3 regions of the Streptomyces sp. NPDC101227 genome follow, and region 1 is predicted to be linked to each of the others. Evidence: riboswitches for the same ligand, from Rfam matches in the RefSeq annotation. Region 1 holds a riboswitch; each other region holds the start of a gene.
What was found. Region 1 has a riboswitch for thiamine pyrophosphate ahead of thiO (glycine oxidase ThiO). Riboswitches for the same ligand answer to the same signal wherever they lie in the genome.
Positions count from the first base shown of each region.

Region 2: another riboswitch for thiamine pyrophosphate. It lies ahead of ACIRPT_RS29630 (thiamine ABC transporter substrate binding subunit); the one in region 1 lies ahead of thiO (glycine oxidase ThiO).
Region 3: another riboswitch for thiamine pyrophosphate. It lies ahead of thiC (phosphomethylpyrimidine synthase ThiC); the one in region 1 lies ahead of thiO (glycine oxidase ThiO).

Region 1 covers NZ_JBIWOD010000023.1:103,966-110,122, reverse strand. The annotation lists gene ACIRPT_RS36140 (thiazole synthase) at 326-1,120, opposite strand; gene thiS (sulfur carrier protein ThiS) at 1,130-1,351, opposite strand; gene thiO (glycine oxidase ThiO) at 1,348-2,565, opposite strand; TPP riboswitch at 2,563-2,675, opposite strand; gene ACIRPT_RS36125 (NAD(P)/FAD-dependent oxidoreductase) at 2,820-4,061, shown strand; gene ACIRPT_RS36120 (Rv2175c family DNA-binding protein) at 4,210-4,575, shown strand; gene thiE (thiamine phosphate synthase) at 4,666-5,316, shown strand; gene metF (methylenetetrahydrofolate reductase [NAD(P)H]) at 5,540-6,157, shown strand, end outside.
Region 2 covers NZ_JBIWOD010000015.1:93,362-99,518, reverse strand. The annotation lists gene pyrH (UMP kinase) at 37-807, shown strand; gene frr (ribosome recycling factor) at 983-1,540, shown strand; gene ACIRPT_RS29640 (phosphatidate cytidylyltransferase) at 1,540-2,688, shown strand; gene rlmN (23S rRNA (adenine(2503)-C(2))-methyltransferase RlmN) at 2,866-3,972, shown strand; TPP riboswitch at 4,006-4,126, shown strand; gene ACIRPT_RS29630 (thiamine ABC transporter substrate binding subunit) at 4,231-5,310, shown strand; gene ACIRPT_RS29625 (ABC transporter permease) at 5,286-6,157, shown strand, end outside.
Region 3 covers NZ_JBIWOD010000005.1:53,616-59,772, reverse strand. The annotation lists gene ACIRPT_RS12635 (metallophosphoesterase) at 1-788, shown strand, start outside; gene ACIRPT_RS12630 (hypothetical protein) at 1,009-1,935, shown strand; gene thiC (phosphomethylpyrimidine synthase ThiC) at 2,084-3,892, opposite strand; TPP riboswitch at 3,887-4,043, opposite strand; gene ACIRPT_RS12620 (YibE/F family protein) at 4,115-5,467, shown strand; gene ACIRPT_RS12615 (SsgA family sporulation/cell division regulator) at 5,496-5,918, opposite strand; gene ACIRPT_RS12610 (IclR family transcriptional regulator) at 6,023-6,157, opposite strand, start outside.

The DNA of each region.
Region 1 (6,157 bases):
ATTCGGCTGCGGGACCGGGCCTCCGGACTCCGTCCTGCGGCCCGCCCCCTCCCCGTTAGGGTGGGAGAAAACCGGTGGGGGCGTGCGTCGGTGGTCAGGTGTACCCAGTGGTCACAACCACCGGCACCGGACACATAACGCCCGCCCCCACACGAATCCCCCCACCACGGGAGGGGACGGACCGTAGCGGCGGAGCCGTGTAGGGCCGTCACCGCACCCGACAAACCCACGCCCGCCGCAGGCGCAACGGCGAGAAACCCACCACGGCGGGACAGCCAACAACGTACGGCCCAGGCAAAGCGCAGCGGACCGGCGGAGGGGCCAACTAAAACGCCGGGCGCTCCGGATCGAAGGCCGCCACGCCCGTCTCCGGCGACGACGCCAGCGCGAAATGCCGGCGCGGGATCCGTCCCGCGCCGTACGCCAGGCGGCCCGCCTCGACCGCATGGCGCATCGCCGCGGCCATGCGTTCCGGCTCCTGGGCTCGGGTCACCGCGGAGGCCAGCATCACCGCGGCGCAGCCCAGCTCCATGGCGAGCGCGACGTCCGAGGCGGTGCCCGCGCCGGCGTCCAGGATGACGGGGACGCCCGCCCGCTCCGTGATCAGCTGGAAGTTGTGCGGGTTGCGGATGCCCAGTCCGGAGCCGATCGGCGAGCCCAGCGGCATGATCGCGGCGCAGCCCACGTCCTCCAGCTTGCGGGCCAGCACCGGGTCGTCGTTCGTGTACGGGAGCACCGTGAACCCGTCGTCCACCAGCGTCTCGGCGGCGTCCAGCAGCTCGATCGGGTCGGGCAGCAGGGTGCGCTCGTCGGCGACGACCTCGAGCTTGACCCAGTCGGTACCGAGCGCCTCCCGGGCCAGCCGGGCGGTGAGCACCGCCTCGCCCGCGGTGAAGCAGCCCGCGGTGTTCGGCAGCACCCGGATCGCGTGCCGTTCCAGTACGGACAGCACCGAGCCCTGCACGCTCGGGTCCAGCCGCCGCATGGCGACCGTGGTCAGTTCCGTACCGGAGGCGAGCAGCGCCCGCTCCATGACGTCGAGGCTGGGGGCGCCGCCGGTGCCCATGATGAGCCGGGAGGTGAAGGCGGTGTCGCCGATGGTGAGCAGATCGTCGGCCATGTCTGCGGATCAGCCTCCCTGGACCGCGGTGAGCACCTCGACGCGGTCGCCGTCGCCGAGCGGGGTGGTGGGCCACTGGGTGCGCGGCACCACGGTTTCGTTGAGCGCGGCGGCCACCCCGGAGGGCGCCGCGGTCAGGGTCGCGACCAGGCGGTCGAGGGTCAGGCCCCCGGGGATCTCGCGGGCCTCGCCGTTGACGGACACCGACACGGTGGAAGGGGGCGCGGTCATACGGGCTGCTCCTCTGGGACGCGGGCGCGCTCGGCGCCTTGGGCGGTGAAGCGCGCGGGGGAGAACGGGCGGGCCTCTTCCGGCAGGCGTCCGGTGGCCAGCGCCTCGGCCATCGCGTCGCCGGTCACCGGCGTCAGCAGGACGCCGTTGCGGAAGTGCCCGGTGGCCAGGTGGAGGCCGGGCAGCGCGGACGGGCCGAGCAGCGGGGCGTTGTCGGGGGAGGTGGGGCGCAGCCCCGCGCAGGTCTCGACGAGCGGCAGCTCGGTGATGCCGGGGACCAGCTCGTGCGCGTCCCGCAGCAGCTCGTAGACGCCGCCCGCGGTGACGGTGGTGTCCCAGCCCTGCTCCTCGCTGGTGGCGCCGAGGACCAGCTCGCCGTTTTCGCGCGGCACCAGGTAGAGGGGATTGCCCCGGACGACGGCCCGTACGGTGCGCGACAGGAAGGCGGGGCTGCCGGCCGGCATCCGCGGCAGGCGCAGCCGCAGCACCTGCCCCTTGACCGGCCGCACCGGCGGCAGCACGGCCTCGGGCACCCCGGTCAGCCGCCCGCTCCAGCTGCCCCCGGCCAGCACGACCTGACCGGCCGGCAGCCGCTCGCCGCCGGCGAGTTCGACGCCGGTGGCGCGCCCGCCGTCGACCGTCAGACGCTCCGCCCATTCCCGGTGGAAAGCCACGCCGGCGCGCTCGCAGGCGATCAGCAGGGCGCTCGCCAGGAGGCGCGGATCGACCTGGTGGTCGCCGTCGACCCGGAGGCCGCCGCGTACACCGGGGGCCAGCATCGGCTCCAGGCGGCGGCATTCGCGTCCCGACAGCCACTGGGAGTCCAGCCCGGACCGGGTCTGCAGGGCGTGCAGTTCGCGCAGATGGGCACGGTCGTCGGCGTCCAGCGCCACGGCCAGGGTGCCGCACCGCCGGTATCCGATCCGCTGCCCGCTGGCCTCCTCCAGCTCGGCGGTGAAGTCCGGATACCGCCGCGCGGAGGCCAGGTTGAGGCCGAGCAGGGTCTGTTCGCCGTAGTGGAGTTCGGTGACCGCGGCCAGCATGCCGGCCGCGACCCGGGCGGCGCCGCCACCGGGCGCGGGGTCGACGACCGCGGCCGTCAGTCCCCGGCCGGTCGCCCGCCAGGCGGTGACCAGGCCGATGATGCCGCCCCCGATGACCAGGACATCGGGGTGGCCCCTGGTGGGAACGGGTGATGTGGCAGGTGGATGCATGAGCGTCCAGCCCCTCCCTTCGCCGGCATGACCCGGATCAGGTTCGTACGGTCGGAGGCCGGCCAGCCTCCCTCTCAGCCCGGTACGTCCGGGCTCCCGCGAGTGCGTGTATCCGTCACCCTAATACGGGGCCGCGACGCGCCGTAAGGGAGCGCCCGGGGGCGGCGCCCCGGCGTCACCGTCCGTGACGCTGTGTCAGAGATCTCGTTGCGTGCTGCTGCGAGCGGCCTCCCCCGCCGTCCTACAGTGAGCGGGTGAGCGAGCAGAGCACGTCCTCCCAGGCCCCTGACCACACGCCGCGCGTCGTGATCGCCGGCGCGGGAATCGCGGGGGTGCAGACCGCGGTCGCGCTGCGCGAGGCGGGCTGGCGCGGCGCGATCACCTTGCTCGGCGACGAGCCCCACCAGCCCTACGACCGCCCGCCGCTGTCCAAGGCGCTGCTGCTCGGCAAGGCCGACGGCGCCGCCTTCGACGTCGACTTCGCCGCCCTCGGCATCGAACTGCACCTCAGCCGCCCGGTCACCGCGCTGCGCCCGGACGCCCATGAGGCCGACACGGCCGAGGGCCCGATCGCCTACGACTACGCGGTGCTCGCGACCGGCGCCGAGCCCGTCCTGCTGCCGGGCAGCGAGGGGGTGCCGGGTGTCCATCTGCTGCGCACCCTCGACGACGCCGAGCGGCTGCGGCCGGTGCTCGCCGCCCGGCACGAGATCGTGGTCGTCGGCGCGGGCTGGATCGGCGCCGAATTCGCGACCGCGGCCCGCGAGGCGGGCTGCTCGGTCACCGTCGTCGAGGCCGCCGACCGCCCGCTGGCCGGCGCGCTGCCCGCCGAGGTTGCCGCCCATATGACCGACTGGTACGCGGACGCCGGGGCCGAGCTGCGCACCGGAGCCCGGGTCGCCGCCGTCGAGCCGGGCGCGGTGACGCTAGAGGACGGCAGCACGCTCCCTGCCGACGCCGTGGTCGTCGGCATCGGCGCCCGGCCCGCGACCGGCTGGCTGGCCGGCTCCGGCGTCGCCCTGTCGCCCGAGGACGGCTCCGTACTCGCCGACGAGCAGCTGCGTGCCTCCGTCCCCGATGTGTACGCGGTCGGCGACTGCGCCTCCTTCCCCTCGGCCCGCTACGGCCGCCGCCTGCTGATCCACCACTGGGACAACGCCCTCCAGGGCCCCCGTACGGTCGCCGAGAACATCGCGCGCGGGGAGGCCGAGGGCGTGGTCTACGACCCGGTCCCGTACTTCTGGTCCGAGCAGTTCGGCCGGTTCGTGCAGTACGCCGGGCATCACGAGGCCGCCGACGAGATGATCTGGCGCGGCGACCCGGCCGGCGCCTCCTGGTCGGTGCTGTGGCTGCGCCGGGGCCAACTGGTGGCGCTGCTGGCGGTCGGGCGCCCCCGGGACCTGGCCCAGGGACGCAAGCTCATCGAGAAGGGCGCCGCCCTCGACCGGGTCCGGGCCGCGGACGCCGCGCTGCCGCTGAAGACCGCGATGCGCTGACGGGGCGCTGCCGGGGGCGCGAAAGCGGGCGTGTGGTGGCGGAGCGTAATCGCGCGGGCGCGCCGGGGCGTCACCCTCCGGGGTGCCGCACGCCCCTGATGGCGATGCCCGGCTACCGACTGTCAGTGCGAGATGGCACGCTTGTCCTGTGACCGAGATTGACGCAAACATCGATGGACTCGTCCCCGCCTGGCTCACCCTCCCCGACATCGCCGAAGAGATCGGCGTCGAGGTGACGCGCGTCCGGCAGCTGGTCAAGGAGGGCCAGCTGATCGCGGTGCGCCGCGGCGAGAACCGGGCGCTTCAGGTGCCCGCCGATTTCATCAAGGAAGGCAAGGTCGTCAAGGGCCTCGTCGGCACGCTGACGCTGCTGCGCGACGACGGCTTCGCCGACGACGAGATGCTCGAATGGCTCTTCACGCCCGACGAGACCCTGCCCGGTACCCCGGCGCAGGCGCTGCGCGAGAATCGCGGCACGGAGGTGAAGCGCCGGGCGCAGGCGCTCGCCGTCTGACGCCACCGCACCCGAATCCGTAACCGCACCGGGGCGTACGTGCCGGGGCCCCCGGCCCGTACGCCCCCGACCTGGGGGGAAAGCCGCCCGATGACCACCGCACGACAGGCCCTCGCCGACGCCCGGCTCTACCTCTGCACGGACGCCCGCAAGCGGCAGGGCGACCTGGCGCAGTTCCTGGACGCGGTGCTCGCCTCGGGCGTGGACATCGTCCAGCTGCGCGACAAGGGCATGGAGGCCGGCGAGGAGCTGCGCCATCTCGAGGTCTTCGCGGACGCCTGCCGGCGGCACGGCAAGCTGCTGGCCGTCAACGACCGCGCGGACGTCGCCCATGCCATCGGCAGCGATGTCCTGCACCTCGGCCAGGGCGACCTGCCGGTCCCCGCCGCCCGCGCCATCCTCGGCCAGGACGTCCTGATAGGCCGCTCCACGCACGCCGAGGCCGAGGTGGACGCCGCGATCGCCGAGGCGGGCACGGACTACTTCTGCACGGGCCCGTGCTGGCCCACACCCACCAAGCCCGGCCGCCACGCCCCGGGCCTCGACCTGGTCCGCTACACCGCCGGCCGCGCCCCCGAGCGGCCCTGGTTCGCCATCGGCGGGATCGACGCCGGCAATCTCGACGAGGTGCTGGAGGCCGGTGCCCGCCGGGTCGTGGTCGTCCGGGCGATCACCGAGGCCGACGACCCGGGCGCGGCCGCCGCCGGCCTGGCGAAGCGGGTGCGCACCTGGAGCGTCTAGCGGCACCGAGCGGGACGCATACGGGGGCGGACGCAGCGCATACGGAGGTCATTCGAGGGGTACTCGCGGGACCGCATCCCGGGTCCGGCGGACGTTCGCCCGAATGGCCCCCGGTACGTCCTGGCGACGAATTCCGGACGTCCGGTGGCCGGGAAAATGTCCAACCCGTGGACAAACGCCGCCGCCGGTTGGTGTGTGCCAGGGCTCTGGTTAACCTGCCCGTATGGCCCTAGGTACAGCTTCCACCAGGACTGATCGCGCACGTACCGTGCGCGAGCTGCTGGCTTCCGGCAAGCAGTCGTATTCGTTCGAGTTCGCCGCCCCGAAGACGGAGAAGGGCGAGCGGACCCTGTGGAACGCCATTCGCCGGATCGAGGCCGTCTCCCCGACCTTCGTCTCCGTGACGTACGGCGCCGGCGGCACCTCCCGTGAGGGCACGGTGCGCGCCACCGAACGCATCGCCACCGACACCACCCTGACCCCGGTCGCCCATCTGACCGCCGTCAACCACTCCCTGGCCGACCTGCGCAATGTCATCGGGCAGTACGCCGACGCCGGCATCCGCAACATGCTCGCGCTGCGCGGCGACCCGCCCGGCGACCCGATGGGCGAGTGGGTCCGCCACCCGCAGGGCGTGGACTACGCCGCCGACCTGGTCCGGCTCATCAAGGAATCCGGCGACTTCTGCGTGGGCGTCGCCGCCTTCCCCGAGATGCACCCGCGCTCCACGGACTGGGACAGCGACGTCAAGCACTTCGTCGACAAGTGCCGAGCCGGCGCGGACTTCGCCATCACCCAGATGTTCTTCTACGCCGAGGACTACCTCCGGCTGCGCGACCGG
Region 2 (6,157 bases), on a different contig from region 1:
CAATGGCCTTCTTCGTATGTGCACGAGGAGAGCTCAATGAATCACGGTGCCGACGGCGCGGACAAAGACAAGGCCGACCACGGCGGCAGGCGACGGTTTTTGCTGAAGCTGTCGGGCGAGGCATTCGCCGGCGGCGGCGGGCTGGGCGTCGACCCCGATGTGGTGCACGCCATGGCTCGCGAGATCGCCGCCGTGGTGCGCGACGGCTATGAGATCGCCATCGTGATCGGCGGCGGCAACTTCTTCCGCGGCGCCGAACTCCAGCAGCGCGGCATGGACCGGGCCCGCTCCGACTACATGGGCATGCTCGGCACGGTCATGAACTGCCTGGCCCTCCAGGACTTCCTGGAGAAGGAGGGCATCGACTCCCGCGTCCAGACCGCCATCACCATGGGCCAGGTCGCGGAGCCGTACATTCCGCTGCGTGCGGTGCGCCACCTCGAGAAGGGCCGGGTCGTCATCTTCGGCGCCGGTATGGGCATGCCGTACTTCTCCACCGACACCACCGCCGCCCAGCGGGCCCTGGAGATCGACGCCGAGGCCATGCTGATGGGCAAGAACGGCGTGGACGGTGTCTACGACTCCGACCCCAAGAAGAACCCCGACGCGGTCAAGTTCGATGCGCTCGAATACGGCGAGGTCATCACCCGCGAGCTGAAGGTCGCCGACGCCACCGCCATCACGCTGTGCCGCGACAACAAGCTCCCGATCCTCGTCTTCGAGCTGCTTGCCGAGGGCAATATCGCGCGCGCGGTGAAGGGTGAGAAGATCGGCACGCTCGTCAGCGATCAGGGCACCCGGGCCTGACGGCCCCAACTGCCGAGACTCCGTACGGGCTTCCTCCCGTAGGGGCGGCAACTCCCGGCCGTGGGAAGACCTCGGTACGGGGATGGACAACAGCCTGCCGGTCGGACACCGTGCAGGAGAAGACGCGCGGCAGGGGCGAGGCTCTGCTTCTTACCGATAAGACCAGGAGCAAGTGGTGATCGAAGAGACCCTCCTCGAGGCCGAGGAGAAGATGGAGAAGGCCGTCGTGGTCGCCAAGGAGGACTTCGCCGCGATCCGCACCGGGCGTGCGCACCCGGCGATGTTCAACAAGATCGTGGCGGACTACTACGGCGCCATGACGCCGATCAACCAGCTGGCGTCGTTCTCGGTTCCCGAGCCGCGGATGGCCGTGGTGACCCCGTTCGACAAGAGCGCGCTGCGCAACATCGAGCAGGCGATCCGCGACTCCGACCTCGGCGTCAACCCGAGCAACGACGGCAATATCATCCGAGTGACGTTCCCGGAGCTGACCGAGGAGCGCCGCAAGGAGTACATCAAGGTCGCCAAGGCCAAGGGCGAGGACGCGAAGATCTCGATCCGCAGCGTGCGCCGCAAGGCGAAGGAGACCCTCGACAAGCTCGTCAAGGACAAGGAGTCCGGCGAGGACGAGGTGCGCCGCGCCGAGAAGGAGCTCGACGACACCACCGCGAAGTACGTCGCGCAGGTGGACGAGCTGCTCAAGCACAAGGAATCCGAGCTCCTCGAGGTCTGATGAACGAGTCATCCTGGGGGACCCCGCCCGGCGCCGCTCACTGGGGGCCAACCGACCAGGGAACGGCCCCCGCGCTCCGCGGGACGGCGCCCCCCGCCCCGGCGGGTCCCGTGTACGACGGGGGCGACGCGGCGCAGACTCGGCCCATGCCCATCGTGCCCGAGCCAGGCGGACACCAGGACGACTACCGGGACCACCGGGACGACCGGGGGGCCGCTCGACTGAGTGGCCCCCTCTTCCGCGACGAAGAGCCGCAGGAGCCCATGCCCACTGCTTTCCCCGGTTCCCCCGAGCCCGGCAGCTCGCGGCATCCAGAGCAGCCGAAGAAGAAGAGCGCGGGGCGCAATCTGCGTGCCGCGATAGGAGTCGGCGTCGGTCTCGGCGCGATCATCCTTGCGTCGCTCTTCGTCTACAAGCCCGTCTTCGTCGGCGTCATTGCGGTCGCCGTCGTCGTGGGTCTGTGGGAACTGACCTCGCGGCTGTCGGAGCGCAAGGACATCCGGGTGCCGCTGGTGCCGCTCGCGGTCGGCGGCACCGCCATGGTGATCGCCGGATACGTCCGGGGCGCCGAAGGCGCATGGGTGGCGATGGCGCTCACCGCGCTGGCCGTCCTGGTCTGGCGGATGACGGAGGCGCCCGAGAACTATCTGCGGGACGTCACCGCGGGTGTCTTCGCCGCGTTCTACGTACCGTTCCTGGCGACCTTCGTGGCCCTGATGCTCGCCGCTGAGGACGACGGCCCGCAGCGGGTGCTGACCTTCCTGTTGCTGACGGTCGTCAGCGACACCGGGGCGTACGCCGTCGGCTGGCGTTTCGGCACGCACAAGCTCGCGCCGCGCATCAGCCCCGGAAAGACCCGCGAGGGACTGCTGGGCGCGCTGCTCTTCGCGATGGTCGCCGGCGCCCTGTGCATGGAGTTCCTGATCAAGGGCGGCGCCTGGTGGCAGGGCCTGCTGCTCGGCCTGGCGGTCGCGGCCAGCGCCACCCTGGGTGACCTGGGCGAATCCATGATCAAGCGCGATCTCGGCATCAAGGACATGGGCACCCTGCTGCCCGGTCACGGCGGCATCATGGACCGCCTCGACTCCCTGCTGCCGACCGCACCGGTCGTCTGGCTGCTGTACGTGGTCTTCGTCGGCTCCGGCTGACCGCCGCTCCGCCCGGCCGGCCGCTCCGCAAAGCACCGTCCGGTACGGCTCCGGTCCTCCGGTCCCCGCCCGACTTCCGCATGTTTTCCCTGCATACGCGGGGGTTCCAGCGCTCAGAGGGGTCTGCCGCACTACGTGGCAGGCCCCTCTTCGCGCGTCTGCGACACTGGATGCACCATGCCTGCACCCGGAGAACTCACTTTCGTCGCGCCGCGCGGAGCCAAGAAGCCCCCGCGCCACCTTGCCGATCTCAGCCCCGTCGAGCGCCGCGAGGCGGTGGCCGCGATCGGCGAGAAGCCGTTTCGCGCCAAGCAGCTTTCGCAGCACTACTTCGCCCGCTACGCGCACGACCCGGCGCAGTGGACCGACATCCCGGCGGCGGCGCGCGAAAAGCTGGCGTCGGAGCTGCTGCCGGACCTGATGAACGTCGTCCGGCACATCTCGTGCGATGACGACACCACCCGCAAGACCTTGTGGAAGCTGCACGACGGCACGCTCGTCGAGTCGGTCCTGATGCGCTACCCGGACCGCGTGACGATGTGCATCTCCTCGCAGGCCGGATGCGGGATGAACTGCCCGTTCTGCGCCACCGGCCAGGCAGGCCTGGACCGTAACCTCTCCACCGCCGAGATCGTCCACCAGATCGTGGACGGCATGCGCGCGCTGCGCGACGGCGAGGTGCCGGGCGGTCCGGCGCGGCTGTCCAACATCGTCTTCATGGGGATGGGCGAGCCGCTCGCCAACTACAAGCGCGTCGTCGGCGCCATCAGGCGGCTGACCGACCCCGAGCCCGACGGCCTGGGTCTGTCCCAGCGCGGCATCACGGTCTCCACGGTCGGCCTCGTCCCGGCGATGCTGCGGTTCGCCGACGAGGGCTTCAAATGCCGGCTCGCGGTGTCGCTGCACGCGCCGGACGACGAGCTGCGCGACACGCTCGTCCCCGTCAACACCCGCTGGAAGGTGCGCGAGGTGCTGGACGCGGCGTGGGAGTACGCCGAGAAGTCTGGCCGGCGGATCTCCATCGAGTACGCCCTGATCCGCGACATCAACGACCAGGCATGGCGCGGTGACCTGCTGGGACGACTGCTCAAGGGCAAGCGGGTCCATGTGAACCTCATTCCGCTGAACCCGACACCCGGCTCGAAGTGGACCGCCTCGCGGCCCGAGGACGAGCTGGCGTTCGTACGGGCCATCGAGGCGCACGGCGTGCCGGTCACCGTCCGGGACACCCGCGGCCAGGAGATCGACGGCGCCTGCGGGCAGCTCGCGGCCTCGGAACGCTGAGGGCTCGCTGGTACTGTGTGATCGAACAAATGCACATTCCGACAGGGGAGCGCCACAGCGCTGAGAGTGCGGAAGCGTCGTAGACCTACGGTGCCCGCAGACCCTTGAACCTCGCCCGGGTCATTCCGGGTAGGAAGTTCGGTCGTCACTCATGCTGTTGCGCCCTGCCCGGATCCGCTCGCCTCACGTCGCCCGGCGTCGTGAGCTGTGGACACCGGGCGGGGCCGCGTCTCTTCCTGGCCAGCCAGGAGGAAATCAGTGAGCACCACCAGCAGGATCACCGCGACGGCGCTCGCGGCAGCGGTCGGCATGACCGCACTCGCCGCGTGCGGCGGCCCGGACGGGGGCGGGAGCGCGGACGCCAAGACCGTCACGCTCGTCAGCCATGACTCGTTCGCCGCTTCCAAGTCGGTGCTGGCCGCCTTCGAGAAGGAGACCGGCTACAAGATCAAGCGGCTCCCGGGCGGCGATGCGGGCAAGGCCGTCAACCAGGCGATCCTGACCAAGGGCAATCCGCAGGGCGATGTGTTCTTCGGCATCGACAACACCTTGCTCTCGCGCGGCCTGAAGGAAGACATCTTCAGCCCGTACAAGGCCAAGGGCCTGGACGGGGTGCCCGCCTACCTGCAGCTCGACAAGGACAAGCACCGCGTCACACCGCTCGACTACGGTGACATCTGCGTCAACTACGACCGCGCCTACTTCGCCCGGCACAAGATCGCGCCGCCGAAGACCTTCGACGATCTGATCAAGCCCCGGTACAAGGGGCTGCTCGTCACCGAGAACTCCGCGACCTCCTCTCCGGGACTCGCCTTCCAGCTCGGCACGATCGCGAAGTACGGCGAGGCCGGCTGGCAGGGCTACTGGAAGAAGCTCCGGGCCAACGGCGTCGAGGTCGTCGACGGCTGGGAACAGGCGTACAACGAGCGGTTCTCGGGCTCCGCGGCAGCCAAGGGCAAGGGCGACAAGCCGCTGGTGGTCTCCTACGCCTCCAGCCCGCCCGCCGAGGTCCTGGGCAAGAAGCCGGAGCCCCGGCAGGCGCCTACCGGGGTCGCGACCGGCACCTGCTTCCGGGGGATCGAATTCGGCGGACTGCTCAAGGGCGCGAAGAACGAGAAGGGCGGCAAGGCGCTGCTGGACTTCCTGCTGAGCAGGAAGTTCCAGGAGGACATGCCGCTGCGGATGTTCGTCAACCCGGCCCTGAAGGACGCCAAGGTGCCGCCGCTGTTCACCAAGTACGGCGCGCGGATCGACAAGCCGGCGACGCTGGCCCCGGAGACGATCACCAAGAACCGCGAACAGTGGATCAAGCAGTGGTCCTCGCTCGTTCTGAAGTAACCCGCCTCCGGCGCAGGAGGCCCGCGAGGGGAACGGCGGTGCGGCTCGGCCTGATGGCCCTGCCGCTCGCCTTCTTCGCGCTGTTCTTCGCTTATCCGGTGGTGGCGATCGTCGGGCGGGGGCTGAAGGACGGCGGGCGCTGGCAGCTCGGCCGGATCGGTGCGGTGCTGGGCGATCCCGATGTGCTCCACGTGCTGTGGTTCACCGTCTGGCAGGCGGCGGCCTCGACCGCGCTGACGCTGCTGATCGCCCTGCCCGGCGCGTACGTCTTCGCGCGCTTCGACTTCCCCGGCAAACAGCTGCTGCGGGCCGTCGTGATGGTGCCGTTCGTGCTGCCGACCGTCGTCGTCGGCTCGGCCTTCCTGGCGCTGCTCGGGCGGGGCGGGCTGCTGGACGACCTGTGGGGCGTCCGCCTCGATACATCGGTGTGGGCGATCTTGCTGGCGCATGTCTTCTTCAACTACGCCGTGGTCGTACGGACCGTCGGCGGCCTGTGGGCGCAGCTCGATCCGCGTCAGGAGGAGGCGGCGCGGGTGCTGGGAGCCGGGCGGTTCGCGGCCTGGCGGAGGGTGACGCTGCCCGCGCTCGGGCCGGCCGTTGCCGCCGCGGCGCTGATGGTCTTCCTGTTCACCTTCACCTCCTTCGGCATCGTGCAGATCCTGGGCGGGCCCACCTTCTCGACCCTGGAGGTCGAGATCTACCGGCAGACCGCGGACTTCCTCGACCTGCCGACGGCCGCCGTTCTGACGCTGCTCCAATTCGCGGCGGTACTGGCACTGCTGGCGCTGCACGCCTGGACGGTGCGCCGACGGGAATCCGCCTTGCGGCTCGTGGACGCGTCGACGGC
Region 3 (6,157 bases), on a different contig from region 1:
TCCACGGCTATTACGACGAGCTGCGCGAGGCGCTCGCCGCCGAAGGGCTGATCGACGCCGACGGCAACTGGGCCGCCGGCAACGCCCGTCTCTGGTTCCTGGGCGACTTCACCGACCGCGGCCCGGACGGCATCGGCGTCATCGACCTGGTCATGCAGCTCTCCGCCGAGGCCGCGGCGGCCGGCGGCTACTGCAAGGCCCTGATGGGCAACCACGAGCTTCTGCTGCTGGGCGCCAAGCGGTTCGGCGACACCCCCATCCAGTCCGGCGCCGGCACGGCCTCCTTCCAGGCCGCCTGGCTCCTCAACGGCGGCCAGAAGTCCGACATGGAACGCCTGCAGGACCACCACCTGCAGTGGATGGCCCGCCTGGACGCCGTGATGGAGGAGGACGGGCATCTGCTCGTGCACTCCGACACCACCGCCTACCTCGAATACGGCGACTCCATCGAGGCCGTCAACGACACCGTCCACGACGTGCTGACCCGCAGCGACGCCGGCGAAGTCTGGGACCTGTTCCGAAAGTTCACCAAGCGCTTCGCCTTCCGCGACGAGTCCGGATCCCAGGCCGTACGCGAGCTTCTGGACGCCTACGGCGGCGAGCGCGTGGTGCACGGCCACAGCCCGATTCCCTACCTCCTCGGCGAGGTCGGCACCGAGGACGGCGACAACGACGGCATCGCCGTCGACGGTCCGCATGTCTACGCCGACGGACTGGCCATCGCGATGGACGGCGGCGTCACCATGGCCGGAAAGCTGCTGGTGGTTCAGCTCCCCCTGAATGGCTGAGCGTTCTCCGGGCAGATGCCTGCCCGGGCCGGTGGGTGGGCGGCGGGCCTTTGGTTGGGGCGGGATCCGGTCGCGGCATTACTCAAATTCCGCAAACTCACTGTCACCCCGTGCCGGAGGCGCTCTACCATCGGGCTATCCGTAGCAGGCTCTCCTCCGTTTCCGCCCACTGCCCGGCCCAGCCGGCACGTACGGCCCTACGGAGCATCGGGGGATCCACATGAACAGCGCTCCGCACCTGCTGAACGAGGATCGCGCGGAATTCACGCGGCTCCTCGATGAGGCACTGCGCACCGCCGGACACCACCCGGACGGCCTCACCGCCGCCGCGGGTCAGCACCTCAGCGCCGAGCAGTTGCGTGCGATGGCAATAAGCGCCACCACCGCCATCGCCGCCTGCGCCACGGCCGAATACCAGCGCTATGTCCAGCTCCGCACCGCCCTGCGGGCACCCGCGGCGGCACCGTCCACGGACAGAACGGACGACTCGGAGCGGAACGAAACCACCGACGAGGCAACAGGTTTGGCCACCGGTACGCACTCGGCCGACGCCGCCTCCCCGCCTGAGGTCCCGGAGACGGCCGGTGCCGGGCTGGCCGCCATGATCGCCGTCCTCGTCCCGGTTCTCGCCGGCATCGCCGCCGTCCTCTTCCTCCTCATCGGCTATGTCCTGCGTGCCGTCAGCCCCGACAAGTCCATGGCCCAGCCGCTGATCAGCGTCGGCTGGATATTCGCCGCCCTGACAGCGGCCGGCGCCCTCGTTGCGATGGCAGGCCTCGTCATCACGGCCCTGCGCAACGGTTCGACGTCCTCCCGCGCCTCCAGAGCGCAGGAACTCCTGACCATGGACCTCGACCGCGCCCGCGACGCCTGGCGCCACGCCCTCCTCGAACGCGGTCTCCTGCCCTTTCTCCGCGAGGCCCTCACCGACCCCTCCCCGGACGCGGATCCGGACCCCGTCCGGTACGTCCCCCAGCCCGCCCCCCAACACCGCATCCCGACCCTCGGTTACACCCGCCCCACGTTCTCGAGCCCCGACAGCGGCTCATCGGGGTCGCGTCCGCGCTATTCCAGCCCGGATTTCACGAGCCCGGAGTACGGGGAATCGGGTGCGGGGCAGGGTCCGGGCGGGGGATCACCGGAGTAGGCCGGACCGGCGGCGACGGCCGGGGCGCCCGCTTCGGCGACAGCCCCGGCCGATTGTTCTGCGGCGCCCACACGGACTGGCGTCGCCCCCAGGCATCCTTCCGCCTCGGAGCGGCGCCGGCCCGCGCAGTGCTGGTCCTCTACGGGTGTCAGTCCGCCATCGGCAGATACACCCGGTTCCCGCTGGCCGCGAACTCCTTGGACTTCTCGAGCATCCCCGCCTCGATCTCCTCGGGCGACGCGTCCGCCTCGCCACCGAACTGCTCGGTGATGCTCCGGCTGATCTTCATCGAGCAGAACTTCGGGCCGCACATCGAGCAGAAATGGGCCGTCTTCGCCGGTTCGGCGGGCAGGGTCGCGTCGTGGAAGGCACGGGCGGTGTCCGGGTCGAGGGCCAGGTTGAACTGGTCCTCCCAGCGGAACTCGAAGCGCGCGTCGGAGAGGGCGTCGTCCCAGTCCTGCGCGCCCGGGTGGCCCTTGGCAAGGTCCGCCGCATGGGCCGCGATCTTGTACGTGATGACGCCGGTCTTGACGTCATCACGGTCGGGCAGGCCCAGGTGCTCCTTGGGCGTGACGTAGCAGAGCATCGCGGTGCCCCACCAGGCGATCATCGCGGCGCCGATTCCGGACGTGATGTGGTCATAGGCGGGCGCGATGTCGGTGGTCAGCGGGCCGAGCGTGTAGAACGGGGCCTCCTCGCAGATCTCCTGCTGGAGGTCGATGTTCTCCTTGATCTTGTGCATCGGGACGTGTCCCGGGCCCTCGATCATCGTCTGGACGCCGTGCCGCTTGGCGATGGTGTTGAGCTCACCGAGCGTCCGCAGCTCCGCGAACTGGGCCTCGTCGTTGGCATCCGCGATGGAGCCGGGGCGCAGGCCGTCGCCGAGCGAGTAGGTGACGTCGTAGGAGGCGAGGATCTCGCAGAGCTCCTCGAAGTGCGTGTAGAGGAACGACTCCTGATGGTGGGCCAGGCACCAGGCGGCCATGATCGAGCCGCCGCGGGAGACGATGCCCGTCTTACGGCGGGCGGTGAGCGGGACGTAGCGGAGCAGCACGCCCGCGTGCACCGTCATGTAGTCGACGCCCTGTTCGGCCTGCTCGATGACGGTGTCCTTGTAGATCTCCCAGGTCAGCTCCTCGGCCTTGCCGTCGACCTTCTCCAGAGCCTGGTAGAGCGGGACGGTGCCGATGGGGACGGGGGAGTTGCGCAGCACCCACTCGCGGGTGGTGTGGATGTTGCGTCCCGTGGAGAGGTCCATGACCGTGTCGGCGCCCCACTTGGTGGCCCAGGTCATCTTGTCCACCTCCTCCTCGATGGAGGAGGTGACGGCGGAGTTGCCGATGTTGGCGTTGACCTTCACCAGGAAGTTCTTGCCGATGATCATCGGCTCGATCTCCGGGTGGTTGACGTTGGCCGGCAGTACGGCGCGGCCGGCCGCGATCTCGTCCCGTACGAACTCGGGGCTGACGTTCTCGCGGATGGCGACGTACTCCATCTCCGCGGTGATCTCGCCACGCCGGGCGTAGGCGAGCTGGGTCACCGCGGCGCCGCCCCGGCCGCGGCGCGGCTGGCGCGGGCGGCCGGGGAAGACCGCGTCGAGGTTCTTGAGGCCGCCGCGCGGCGAGGTGTGCTTGAGACCGTCGTCCTCAGGCCGCATGGGGCGGCCCGCGTACTCCTCCGTGTCGCCGCGAGCGATGATCCAGTTCTCCCGCAGCGGCGCGAGGCCGCGGCGGACGTCGGTGTCGATGTTCGGATCGGTGTACGGCCCGGACGTGTCATAGAGCGTCACGTCCTTGCCGTTGGTGAGGTGCACCTTCCGGACGGGGACCCGCAGATCGGGCCGCGAACCGGAGACATAGCCCTTGTGCCAGCCGATCAGCGGCTGGCTGCCGTTGGCGGCACCGTTCTGGCTGCCGTCCTGAGCGTTTTCAGGCGTGCGTGCATCCTGCAGAGTCATAAAGACCCAACTCCCTACGCCGGCATTACCCGGTAACAGGTTCGGCGGTCGACGCAGCGGCTTCCGTCCGCCGACGTTTCACGTGAAACGTCGCTGGGACGAAGGTCAGCGCCCTCTCAGCCCGGTGCTCCGAGCTCCCGCGATTGCAAAGGTGCCACCACGGTAGCGGCCGATATGCCGGGGTGAACAGGGGGCCCCTGGAGTTCTTGCAAGGATCGGGGTGTGAGCCCTCCCGAGTCCCACCCTCATTCCGTCGCGCACTCGCATGCCCACAGCCACGGGCCTGCCGCGCCCGTCTCACGCCATCTGCGCAAGGTCATCGCGGCGATTCTGATCCCGTTCGCGGCCGCCGTGGTGGTCGGCCTGGTCGTGCTGTGGCCGGGCGGCGCGCCCCCGCACAAGCCGTCCGGGGTCGGCTTCGACCAGCCCACGGAGCAGGCCCGGGTGATCAAGGTGGAGGAGGTGAACTGTGCGGATGTGCACGCCGAGCCGCAGCCGCAGCCACCGGGGCCGCAGGGGCAGCCTCCGTCCGGAGGAGCACCAAAGGGCAAGAAGTGCCAGCGGGCAACAATCAAGGTCATCACAGGACAAAACGCCGGGCGCACCTTCCAGACGGTGGTGACACCGGACGCCTTGCGGCACTACACGACCGGCCAGGGCTTGGTGGTGTCGTACTCCCCCCGGGCCCCGAAGGATTTGCAGTACTCGGTCAGCGATGTCGACCGGACGTTCCCGATGTGGGTTCTGGCCGCCATCTTCGCGATTGCAGTCGTGATCGTCGGCCGGTTGCGCGGGGTGCTCGCGCTGGTCGCACTGATGGCGAGCTTCATGGTGCTGACGCTGTTCATCCTGCCGGCCATCCTCCAGGGTTCCGATCCGCTGGTGGTGGCGGTGGTCGGCGGCAGCGCGATCATGTTGATCGCGCTCTATCTGTGCCACGGTCTGACGGCCCGTACGTCGGTGGCGGTGCTCGGCACGCTCGCCTCGCTGCTGCTGATCAGCCTGCTCGGTTCGGTGTTCACCGGGTGGGCTCTGCTGACGGGCAATACGGACGACACGACGGGGCTGGTGCACGGCCTCTACCCGGACATCGAGATCCGTGGCCTGCTGCTGGCGGGGATCATCATCGGGTCGCTGGGCGTGCTCGACGATGTGACGGTGACCCAGACCGCCGCGGTATGGGAGCTCAAGGAGGCGGACCCGTCGGCGAGTTGGCGCAAGCTGTACGGCGCCGCGATGCGGATCGGACGGGATCACATCGCGTCGGTCGTGAACACCCTCGTACTGGCCTATGCGGGGGCGGCGCTGCCGTTGCTCCTGCTGTTCTCGATCGCCCGGAGCAGCGTCGGTACGGTCGCGACGAGTGAGGTCGTCGCGGAAGAAATCGTGCGCACGCTGGTGGGCAGCATCGGGCTGGTCGCCTCGGTGCCGCTGACAACGCTACTGGCGGCGCTGGTGGTCTCCGCGGATCGTCGGGAAGAGGGCGTGCCGGGGCCCGCCTCGGGTGCACCGTTGACCGCCACGGGCGGTCGCCCCGGGCGGCACGGATCACGCGGCAGGCGCCGTAAGCGATGACGGGACCGGCGGACGGGCCGGTCCGGGATCAGCCCGCCGGCGCCTCCGTGAGGATCCGGTCCAGTACGGCCTCGAGGGTGTCGCACACCTCTTCCTCACCGAGCGGGACCAGCCGGTCGGTGCGGTCGAGGAAGGCGACGAGCGGCGGCGCGCCGGCCCGGAACAGGGCCCGCTCGGCGCCCACTTGGAGGCTGATGAAGACATCGCCCAGGCGCTCCGGAGACGACGGCTCGACGCGTACATCCCCCTCGCCGGCAGGCCGGCTCAGTCCATCCAGCAGGAGCTCACGACTGAACACCCAGGTCACGGGCATATCGCCGGGGAGATCAAAGGTGAAACGGACGGCAAACGGATCGGCGATGTCGAAGTCCAGCTGTACTGGGATCCGGAACGCGAGCTCCTCGGAAACGAGAAAGCTCATGATCACTTCTGCCTGAACTGTGTCGGTCATCAACCACTGCCCCGCAATTGATCGGAGATGGCCGGGAATCATCCCCCGCAGCCCTATTCACGCCATCGTCTGCCAGGCACCAGCAGATCACAAGGAGTGAGTTTTCAGATACTGATAGAGAACGCGAGTGTCGTTAGCGTCGCCTCCGCCATTTTCCGTAGTTGTTCTGTGACGGTGCGCAATCGGTGCAGTTCGTCCGCGGGAAGCGAGAGCGCGAGCGCCGCGGCCGCCGAGCCGAC